DNA from 2 places in the Alteromonas sp. CH_MED4-4 genome. Region 2 is predicted to be linked to the other one. Evidence: predicted binding sites of a transcription regulator. Region 2 holds the regulator's gene; the other holds the start of a gene.
The links. Region 2 encodes FliA, which starts transcription of late flagellar genes. Its sites were predicted from a motif close to CTAAAGNTNNNNNNNNNNNNGCCGATA; they were not measured.
Positions count from the first base shown of each region.

Region 1: the regulator FliA is predicted to act here: its motif matches at 2,186-2,212, upstream of WA381_RS15615 (VC2046/SO_2500 family protein).

Region 1 covers NZ_JAYMEU010000024.1:75,436-79,805, forward strand. Annotated here, with positions in the region: gene WA381_RS15605 (EF-hand domain-containing protein) at 153-395, opposite strand; gene trhO (oxygen-dependent tRNA uridine(34) hydroxylase TrhO) at 454-1,449, opposite strand; gene WA381_RS15615 (VC2046/SO_2500 family protein) at 1,599-2,153, opposite strand; gene WA381_RS15620 (response regulator) at 2,275-3,915, shown strand; gene WA381_RS15625 (hypothetical protein) at 3,935-4,370, shown strand, end outside.
Region 2 covers NZ_JAYMEU010000002.1:205,733-210,102, forward strand. Annotated here, with positions in the region: gene flhF (flagellar biosynthesis protein FlhF) at 1-1,293, shown strand, start outside; gene WA381_RS02435 (MinD/ParA family protein) at 1,299-2,165, shown strand; gene WA381_RS02440 (RNA polymerase sigma factor FliA) at 2,162-2,893, shown strand; gene cheY (chemotaxis response regulator CheY) at 2,930-3,313, shown strand; gene WA381_RS02450 (protein phosphatase CheZ) at 3,348-4,103, shown strand; gene WA381_RS02455 (chemotaxis protein CheA) at 4,116-4,370, shown strand, end outside.

The DNA of each region.
Region 1 (4,370 bases), on a different contig from region 2:
AACACGAATGGCCAAACTCAACACATAAAAAAACGAGTGCTTAAAAGCACTCGTTTTCAATTGGCTCTTTTACGTGGCCTAGCCCTCGTTTCCACGCTTAGCCTAGCGTGTCGAAAAGCCTCAGTCGACGATAAGTGTTACTAAGTTTAAACTTAGTATTCCCACCATCCTTCTTGCCACCACTCCAAAAACTCTTCAAAGTCGATGTAACCGTCATCGTTACTATCGATAAGCTTAAAGCCTTCTTGTACGTGGCTAGCTTTCGTTTTTGGTGAAATAACGGTTAGAAGCTCGATGAACTCCGGCAAATCGATTTGGCCGTTGCCATCACGATCGAAAAAGCTGAAGTCCTTTCTAATTTCTTCAATTTTAGATTCTGAAAGTTGAGTGCTCACTCGCATTCCTTATTTCAACTGCAATAAGCACGAGTGTAACGCCCTTCTTTCTAGCTGTCTACGCCTGATTTTCTTTTGCTTTAAGTGCGCGTAAACGTTGAGCTTCTGCTTTTTCCTGACGCTTTTGTTCCATGGTCAAACGCGCTTCCGTTCCTACATGCTCTTGTTGACGCTCTTTTGCCAGCTGAACCTGTTTTTCACGTTCTCTAAAGCGAGCAATTTGATCGTCGGTATGGGTACCAAAGCAGTGTGGGCAGCTTACACCCGGCTCATACTTATCACTCTGCTTGTCTTCTTCAGTAATTGGAAGTCTGCACGCGTAGCACTGCTCATAATGGCTTTTCTCTAAGTCATGGTTAACTGCAACGCGATTATCAAATACAAAGCAATCGCCTTCCCACAATGACTCTTCTTTCGGTACATCTTCAAGGTACTGTAGAATACCGCCTTCTAAGTGATAAACCTCGTCAAACCCCTGCTCTTTCAAGTAAGCCGTCGATTTTTCACAGCGAATACCACCGGTGCAGAACATAGCCACTTTTTTATTTTTTGACGGGTCGAGCTCTTTCGCTACGTATTCAGGAAACTCACGAAACGTTTCGGTTTTAGGGTCGATAGCGTGTTTGAACGTACCAATTTCAATTTCATAACCGTTTCGCGTGTCAATAACCGTAACATCTGGGTCGCTAATAAGTGCGTTCCAGTCTTTAGGTTTTACGTAAGTACCAACGGTTTTGCGAGGGTCAATACCCTCAACGCCCATGGTCACAATTTCTTTTTTCAGTTTTACCTTGGTGCGATAGAACGGCTGTTCATCGTGAAGAGATTCTTTGCAAGAAATAGGGTTAATACGCTCGTCGCTGTTTAAATAAGCAAGTAATGCGTCGATACCTTCGCGGGTACCAGAAACCGTACCGTTTATCCCTTCGTGGGCAAGAAGAAGTGTACCTTTAATGCCATTAGCTTCCATTGTTTCGAGAAGCGGTTGGCGGATTTCTTTGAAGTTTTCAAGCGCAACAAATTTATACATTGCGCATACAATATATTTAGACATATTTTAACCTTTGCTGATTGGAGCGTAAGACCAGTGCAAAAATGCGGCGCGCAATATAACAAAAAGGAATGATAAAAACTAGGGCGGATACGAATTAGCGCTCCTACGTCAACCCAAACTTAGCACGCAACAACGAATTGAAATGACTGCTATGCAATATTCTCAAAAGATGTGAGGTGTGACGAATTTTCTTGTTGTGAATGGTATTCTTTATCTTGTGATGAAAGGATATCGTATAGCAGCGTATTATCTTCCTTCACGGTGTTAGCGTATTCCTTTTTCAACCGCTTTTGTGTTGCCAAACTACAATTATCTACTACATCGTCGGGTAGACGTTTAGCATCATCAGTTTGTGATAGTGGAGAGGGATTCATACTTAAATATAATCTTGCTGCTGCATAGTCTTGAGATACTAACTCAGACAAAACGCGCATTCTGCCCCATTCGCTTTCATTAGCAGCTAGCGATGGCCTTCTATAATAATTTAACGATGCAAGCTTGGATTCGATGCTGCTTTTATCATCAGATTCTGACGCTACCGCTTCAATTTCAAATGGCTCGGCAACACTATGTTGCTGCATAGCAAGATATAAAGAGAACAACGCTCCCTGCGCAGATGCTTTAGCAAGCACACCACTGCGCTCCCAGTATATACTGGGGTCAATAGGTATTTGCTCACGAGCTTCGACAGTTTCTAGCGACATTCTTATTTACAACTTCATATGTATACTTATGTTTTCGGCAAGATAATGTTTTTCTTAAGCTTATTATCTAAAATTAGATATACTCCTATAAAGTAATCGCGCGCTCATTCATGGATTTGAAATGCAATTTAGCAACAAACAAGTACTGATTGTTGAAGACCAACGCCCTTTCCTTCTTTTATTAAAGGGGCTGATGCATTCGATGGGCGCATCTGATGTAGTTACGAAGTCATCTGCTGAACAAGCGGTATCACTATGTAAAAAGCATAAGTTTGATATTGTCATTTGTGATCTACACCTGGGAGCTGACAACAAAAATGGCTATGAGCTCATTGAAGAGTTGCGCACTCGAAGGCTTATCAGTCCCACATCGGTGTTCATTCTGATAAGCGCAGATAGCGCTCGACCGATAGTGTTGGGTAGTATTGAACGTAGACCCGATGATTTTTTAATTAAGCCCTTTTCTCAAGTTCAGCTGAAGTCTCGTATTGTTCGTGCGTGGCAAAAAAGACAGTTTCTCCAGCAAGCGTTTAGTCTCGTTGAACAGGGTGAAATAAACAGTGCGATCGACCATATCGAAGCGTTACTTGACGCCCCTTCCCACTATAAAGGTCACTGTGAACAGCTATTAGTCGAGCTATACTGGCGTATAAAGCAACCCGATAAAGCGCTAGATGTGTTACGTGACTACATTGACGGAAAACCCGTGCTGTGGGCACAAATAGCTATTGGAAAAACTTACTTGCTTTTAAAGGAATATGAGAAAGCGATTTCAATTGCCAAGAGAACGCTAAAGCGTAACCGGTTCAATGCAGACGCCCACGATATTCTTGCGCAAGCACACCAAGCCACCACAGCTGGCGACAAAGCACTTGATGCAATAAAAGAAGCAATAAAACTGTCACCCTACTCCTTACCCAGGCATTTCAAAGCCTGTGAAATAGGTCGGCAAAATGACGATTTAGTGCTGGCAGCGAGTTCAAGCCAAGCGATCTGGGATTTATCGAAACGAACCGTTCACAAAACAAGTTTACACTGGTGCGGTATTATCCGAAGCCTTTTAGATGTCGCAGAGTTTGCAGACGACAAGCGCCAGCGCAATAAGTATCAGCAAGAAGCATTACTAACTCTGCAAAGAGGAAAGTTTGATGAACATCTTCAAAAAATGGACAGAGATTTTGACGTAGATATATTTGGTACAATCGTCAACGCTAGAATTAGCGCTATAGACGGCAAACTGATTGATGCCAAACGCCACTTAACAACGTCACAAACACTGCTTGACGATAAGTACACGGAAGTTCCTACCGCGTTTATTCCTGACAGTATTAACGTTATGTATAAACTGGGTGAGTTTGATGATGCGCTACAGTTGAATGCACTTTTAACTTCAAGACAGGATGAGCTCGACCAAAACAGTCTAAACATGCTGGATGCGCAAGCCCTCAATGCTCAGAAAAACTTAGCCAGTTATCAACAGTTCAACCGCGAAGGCATTCAACACTATCAGCAGCAAGATTACGAACGTGCTAAAGCTTCATTTGCCCTTGCTCAAGGCTTTGCTCCTGTAAATACAGGGGTTGCGCTTAATCTATTACAATGTCTTCTACAAATTGCAATCAAAGAAGATAAAGCCGAAATGAAACTCATTAATGAGTGTAAGCGGTTGTTTAAATTGATTGACGATATGTCACTTAAGGCGCCGTACAAAGAAAAATACACCAACCTTAGAGATGAACTCTCTAAATATATTGGCTTTTGAATTAGAAAACTGGTGAGCTATGAGATTGTTAGTTTTTTTACTGATGGCAATTTTAATCAACGAGGTTAGCGCCGATGAACAGGCGCTAAGTCAGAACGAGTCTTTTATACTAGCCGATGCTGGTATTCACAGAATGACATTTGAAGAGCTAAACAGTGGTGAAATATTTGTTATTCGCGGATTAAAAGTACCTAGCACACAGCAATTCGAGGGTAGTCAAGCTAACGAGAAACACCTCCCAAAACTCGTCAAAGTTAAAACTGGCAAATACTATCTAAAATCGATAACTCCAGCTTTTTCGAACATTGGGGTAAGACGTTTTAAAAAACCTGAATGCGATGGCTGCTTTTTCTCGCTTCAACCAAGCGCGGTTTCTTATCTGGGTAGGTGGAATATTGATTTAGAATACAAATCAAGGAATAAGGTAGAGTGGCATATACAGAGGCAGTATTCCT
Region 2 (4,370 bases):
CTTGTCGCAGCCTACGACAAAGAACCTGAAGCGAAGTTGTTTACGCCGAAAGCGTCTCCACAAGCCGCTGCAAAAACACCTGGCCAAAAGGCAGTGCCTAGCTTGAGCGAAATCATTGGTGACGACGGTCCTGATAGCCTTAAAGCACTGCTAGAAAAGCAGCACGGTGGAAATAATGGCGTAGCGAGTCCCGCGCAACCTAACCAACCAATGACAGCAAATGCTAAGCACGCCAATGAAATTGCTTCGCACTTAGACTTCTCAGAAGCCTTTATTGACGACGTAGAAGCCCAGCAGTCTTCTCATGAACCAGTTCGTCAGAACGCTTTCCCAGAGCATCAAGCGTCGAGTATGGATGATACCGCTGTGACGCAGTCAGCGGAGCTTGCGCAAATCAAGGAAGAGCTAGCGTCTCTTCGCGATGTATTGCAATATCAAGTGGCCGACTTGATGGAAGCTAAGAACAAACGTCAAAAACCTGTTCATCAATATCTAATCACCCGTTTAACCGATATGGGGTTAAGCAACGCGTTAGCGAAACAGCTTATTAGCTATACGCCGTCACATTACAACGAACGAGATGCATGGGTATATCTTCTTAACCTATTGGCTAATCGCATAAATGTGACAGGAAACGATATACTTAGCGCACAAGGTGCTGTTGCATTAGTAGGACCAACAGGTACTGGTAAAACAACTACCGTTGCGAAACTTGCTGCCCGCTATGCGCAGAAATACGGTTCAGAGTCGGTTGCGATGATTACCATCGATACGTATAGAATTGCCGCCTATGAGCAGCTAGCGACATACGGAAAGATTATTGGCTGCACGGTGAGAAAAGCGCAGACTAGTGAAGAACTTGCGGATTTATTATTCCAACTTCGTCATAAGCGACTAGTATTGATTGATACGGCTGGATTTAGTCAAAGAGACAGTCGATTAATTAAACAAATTAAGCAGTTTGATAACGGACAAATGCCAAATGTTAAAAAATATTTGGTAGCGCAAGCAAATACGCAATATCCTGCTTTGCAGAGAATCATTCAAGCGTATGATGATATTGAACTAAGTGGCTGTATTTTCACAAAGTTAGATGAGTGCTACTCTTTAGGAGAGGTGCTTAGTGCAGCGGTTGAATTCCAATTACCGGTTAGTTATGTCACCGATGGTCAAAAAGTACCTGAAGACATTAAGATTGCAGAAGCGAAATCTTTGGTTTCCGCTGCTGCAAAGCTTTATAAAAAGTACGGTTTGAATCATACTAGTGGTAACAACGCAATTAAAACAGCATAAGCAGTATGATTGACGACCAAGCGAGTAGCTTAAGAAAAATGAAGCAATCACGGTTAATCAAAGTAATCGCCGTCACCGGTGGCAAAGGTGGCGTAGGTAAAACAAACATTACATTGAACACCGCTATCGCCATGGCGAAGCAAGGTAAACGTGTAATGGTTCTCGATGCGGACCTCGGTCTTGCTAACGTAGACGTTATGTTAGGTTTGCGTGTTGAGAAAAACTTATCCCACGTGCTTTCCGGCGAATGTACACTTGATGAAGTATTAGTGACCGGTCCGCACGGAATAAAGATTGCCCCTGCCACATCAGGCACGCAGTCGATGGCAGAATTGTCGCCAACGCAACACGCTGGCCTAATTCGTGCCTTTAGTGAGCTTCGCTCGCAAATTGACGTGCTAATCGTTGATACAGCGGCAGGTATTTCAGACATGGTGTTGAGCTTTTCAAAAGCCTCACAAGACATCATGGTCGTTGTGTGTGACGAGCCTACTTCATTGACAGATGCGTATGCATTGATAAAAATTCTGAATAGAGAGCACGGTGTTTTCCGCTTCAAAGTTGTGGCTAATATGGTGCGCGACGTGCGAGAAGGCCAAGAGCTATTTAGTAAATTAAGCAAAGTGACAGGGCGTTTTTTAGATGTTGCACTAGAATTAGTGGCGACAGTACCGTTTGACGAGAACATTCGTAAAGCAGTGCGTAAACAAACAGCCATTGTCGATGCTTACCCAGGTTCACCGGCAGCCGTTGCAATAACACAGTTGGCGAGTAAAGCCTTAACATGGCCTATTCCAGCGCAGCCAGGTGGCCATTTAGAGTTCTTTATTGAACAGTTAGTTGCAGAAAAAGCCGTAGGAAGTCAGCGTTGAACAGCAAGGCAGCCGCTTATCAACAACAAACCGATAAAGCGCAGTTAGTCGAAAGACATGCGCCATTGGTTAAGCGTATAGCGCATCACTTGATAGCGCGATTGCCGGCTAGTGTTCTCGTAGACGATTTAATTCAATCAGGCATGATTGGATTATTAGAAGCCGCACGAAACTTTGATGGTTCAAAAGGAGCCAGCTTTGAAACGTTTGCCGGTATTCGCATTCGCGGTGCTATGCTAGATGAAATTCGCAAAGGGGATTGGACACCGCGTTCAGTCCACCGAAATGGCCGAGCGATCACTGAAGCAATTTCGCAAGTAGAAAGCGAAACAGGCCGCGATGCTAGAGATTCTGATATTGCTGATAAGCTTAATGTAAGCTTGCAGGACTATCACCAAATGCTTAATGAAGTAAATGCCGGAAAGCTGGTAGGTATTGAAGATTTAGGTGTGTCAGAAGATGTTATTTCGACAGAGCAAAATCGAGGTAGCGACGCACCACTGGAAGATTTGATGCAAGGCGCTTTCCAAAAAGCGCTTGCCCATGCAATTACGACATTACCTGAAAGAGAAGCGATTGTACTTTCGCTGTATTATGATGAAGAGCTGAACCTAAGAGAAATTGGTGAGGTTCTTGATGTAAGTGAATCGAGAGTCAGTCAAATTCACAGTCAGGCCATGTTAAAACTCAAATCACGAATGAAGTCGTGGCAAGCTGACGAAGAATAGAAATTAATAACAATTAACCCCTCACTGGAGGCTATTTTGGACAAAAGCATGAAAATTCTCGTGGTCGATGATTTTTCTACCATGAGACGTATCATCAAAAACCTACTTAAAGATTTGGGTTTTTCCAACATCCAGGAAGCGGATGACGGAAGTACTGCATTGCCTATGTTGCAGCAAGGTGATTTCGATTTCGTAGTTACCGATTGGAACATGCCTGGAATGCAGGGTATTGACTTGCTTCGCGCGATTAGAGCCGATGACAAGCTCAAGCACCTACCAGTACTTATGGTTACTGCTGAAGCGAAGAAAGAGCAAATTGTTGCCGCCGCGCAAGCAGGTGTTAATGGCTACGTTGTTAAGCCGTTCACTGCAGCAACACTTAAAGAAAAATTAGATAAAATATTCGAACGTTTAGGTTGATCCAGACGCTCACCAGAGAAATGAGGTTTACTGGATGTCAACGAATGTAAACGTTCCAATTTCGTTGGAAGAAGCAAAACAGCTTGTCACCTACCTTGAAGAGGGTGACAACGCTTCAGCCAATGCCCTATTAGAAGCGGCCTCAATGAAAGAAAACGTTGAGTTATTTGCCGAAGTAGGGAAACTGACGCGTCAGCTCCATGACGCGCTGAATAATTTCCAAATAGACGACCGCATTAAAAATCTCGCGACCGATGATATTCCCGATGCACAATCCCGCCTAACCTACGTAATTGAAGAAACTGAAAAAGCTGCTAATACTACAATGGATGCCGTTGAAGCGAGCATGCCTATAGCTGAAATGCTGTCGGCGCGCATCGAAAAGGTTATGCCTGAGTGGAAGAAGCTGATGAATCGCCAAATAGAGTTGGGTGAATTCAAGGCTTTATGCGCAGACTTAGACGAATTGTTGGAAGAAGGTTCGGCACAGTCAGCTAAACTTACACAGTTACTTACAGAAGTATTGATGGCTCAAGGTTATCAAGACTTAACTGGTCAGGTTATTCGCCGCGTTATCGACTTGGTTAAAGAAGTGGAAGACAGCTTAGTTAACATGCTTACCATGTTTGGTGAACGCGACGGTGCAGAACAAACTAAACCATCTAGCGTTAAGGCCGATAAGGTTGATGGTGTAGAGGCAGAAGGCCCTATCATTGATGCCGATAAGCGCGACGACGTCGTGTCAGGCCAAGATGATGTAGATGATCTTCTGTCTAGCTTAGGTTTTTAGGGGAGCGGGCGCATGTCGTTTGATGTTGACGAGGATATATTACAGGACTTTCTAGTTGAGGCTGGAGAGATACTTGAACAATTACAAGAACAGCTCGTTGATCTTGAGAACAATCCTGAAGATGCGGATTTGCTGAATGCAATTTTCCGTGGTTATCACACAGTTAAAGGGGGAGCAGGGTTCCTGTCTCTTACCGAGTTAGTAGAAATTTGTCACGGTGCGGAAAACGTCTTTGACGTAATGCGTAACGGTCAACGAACACTAACC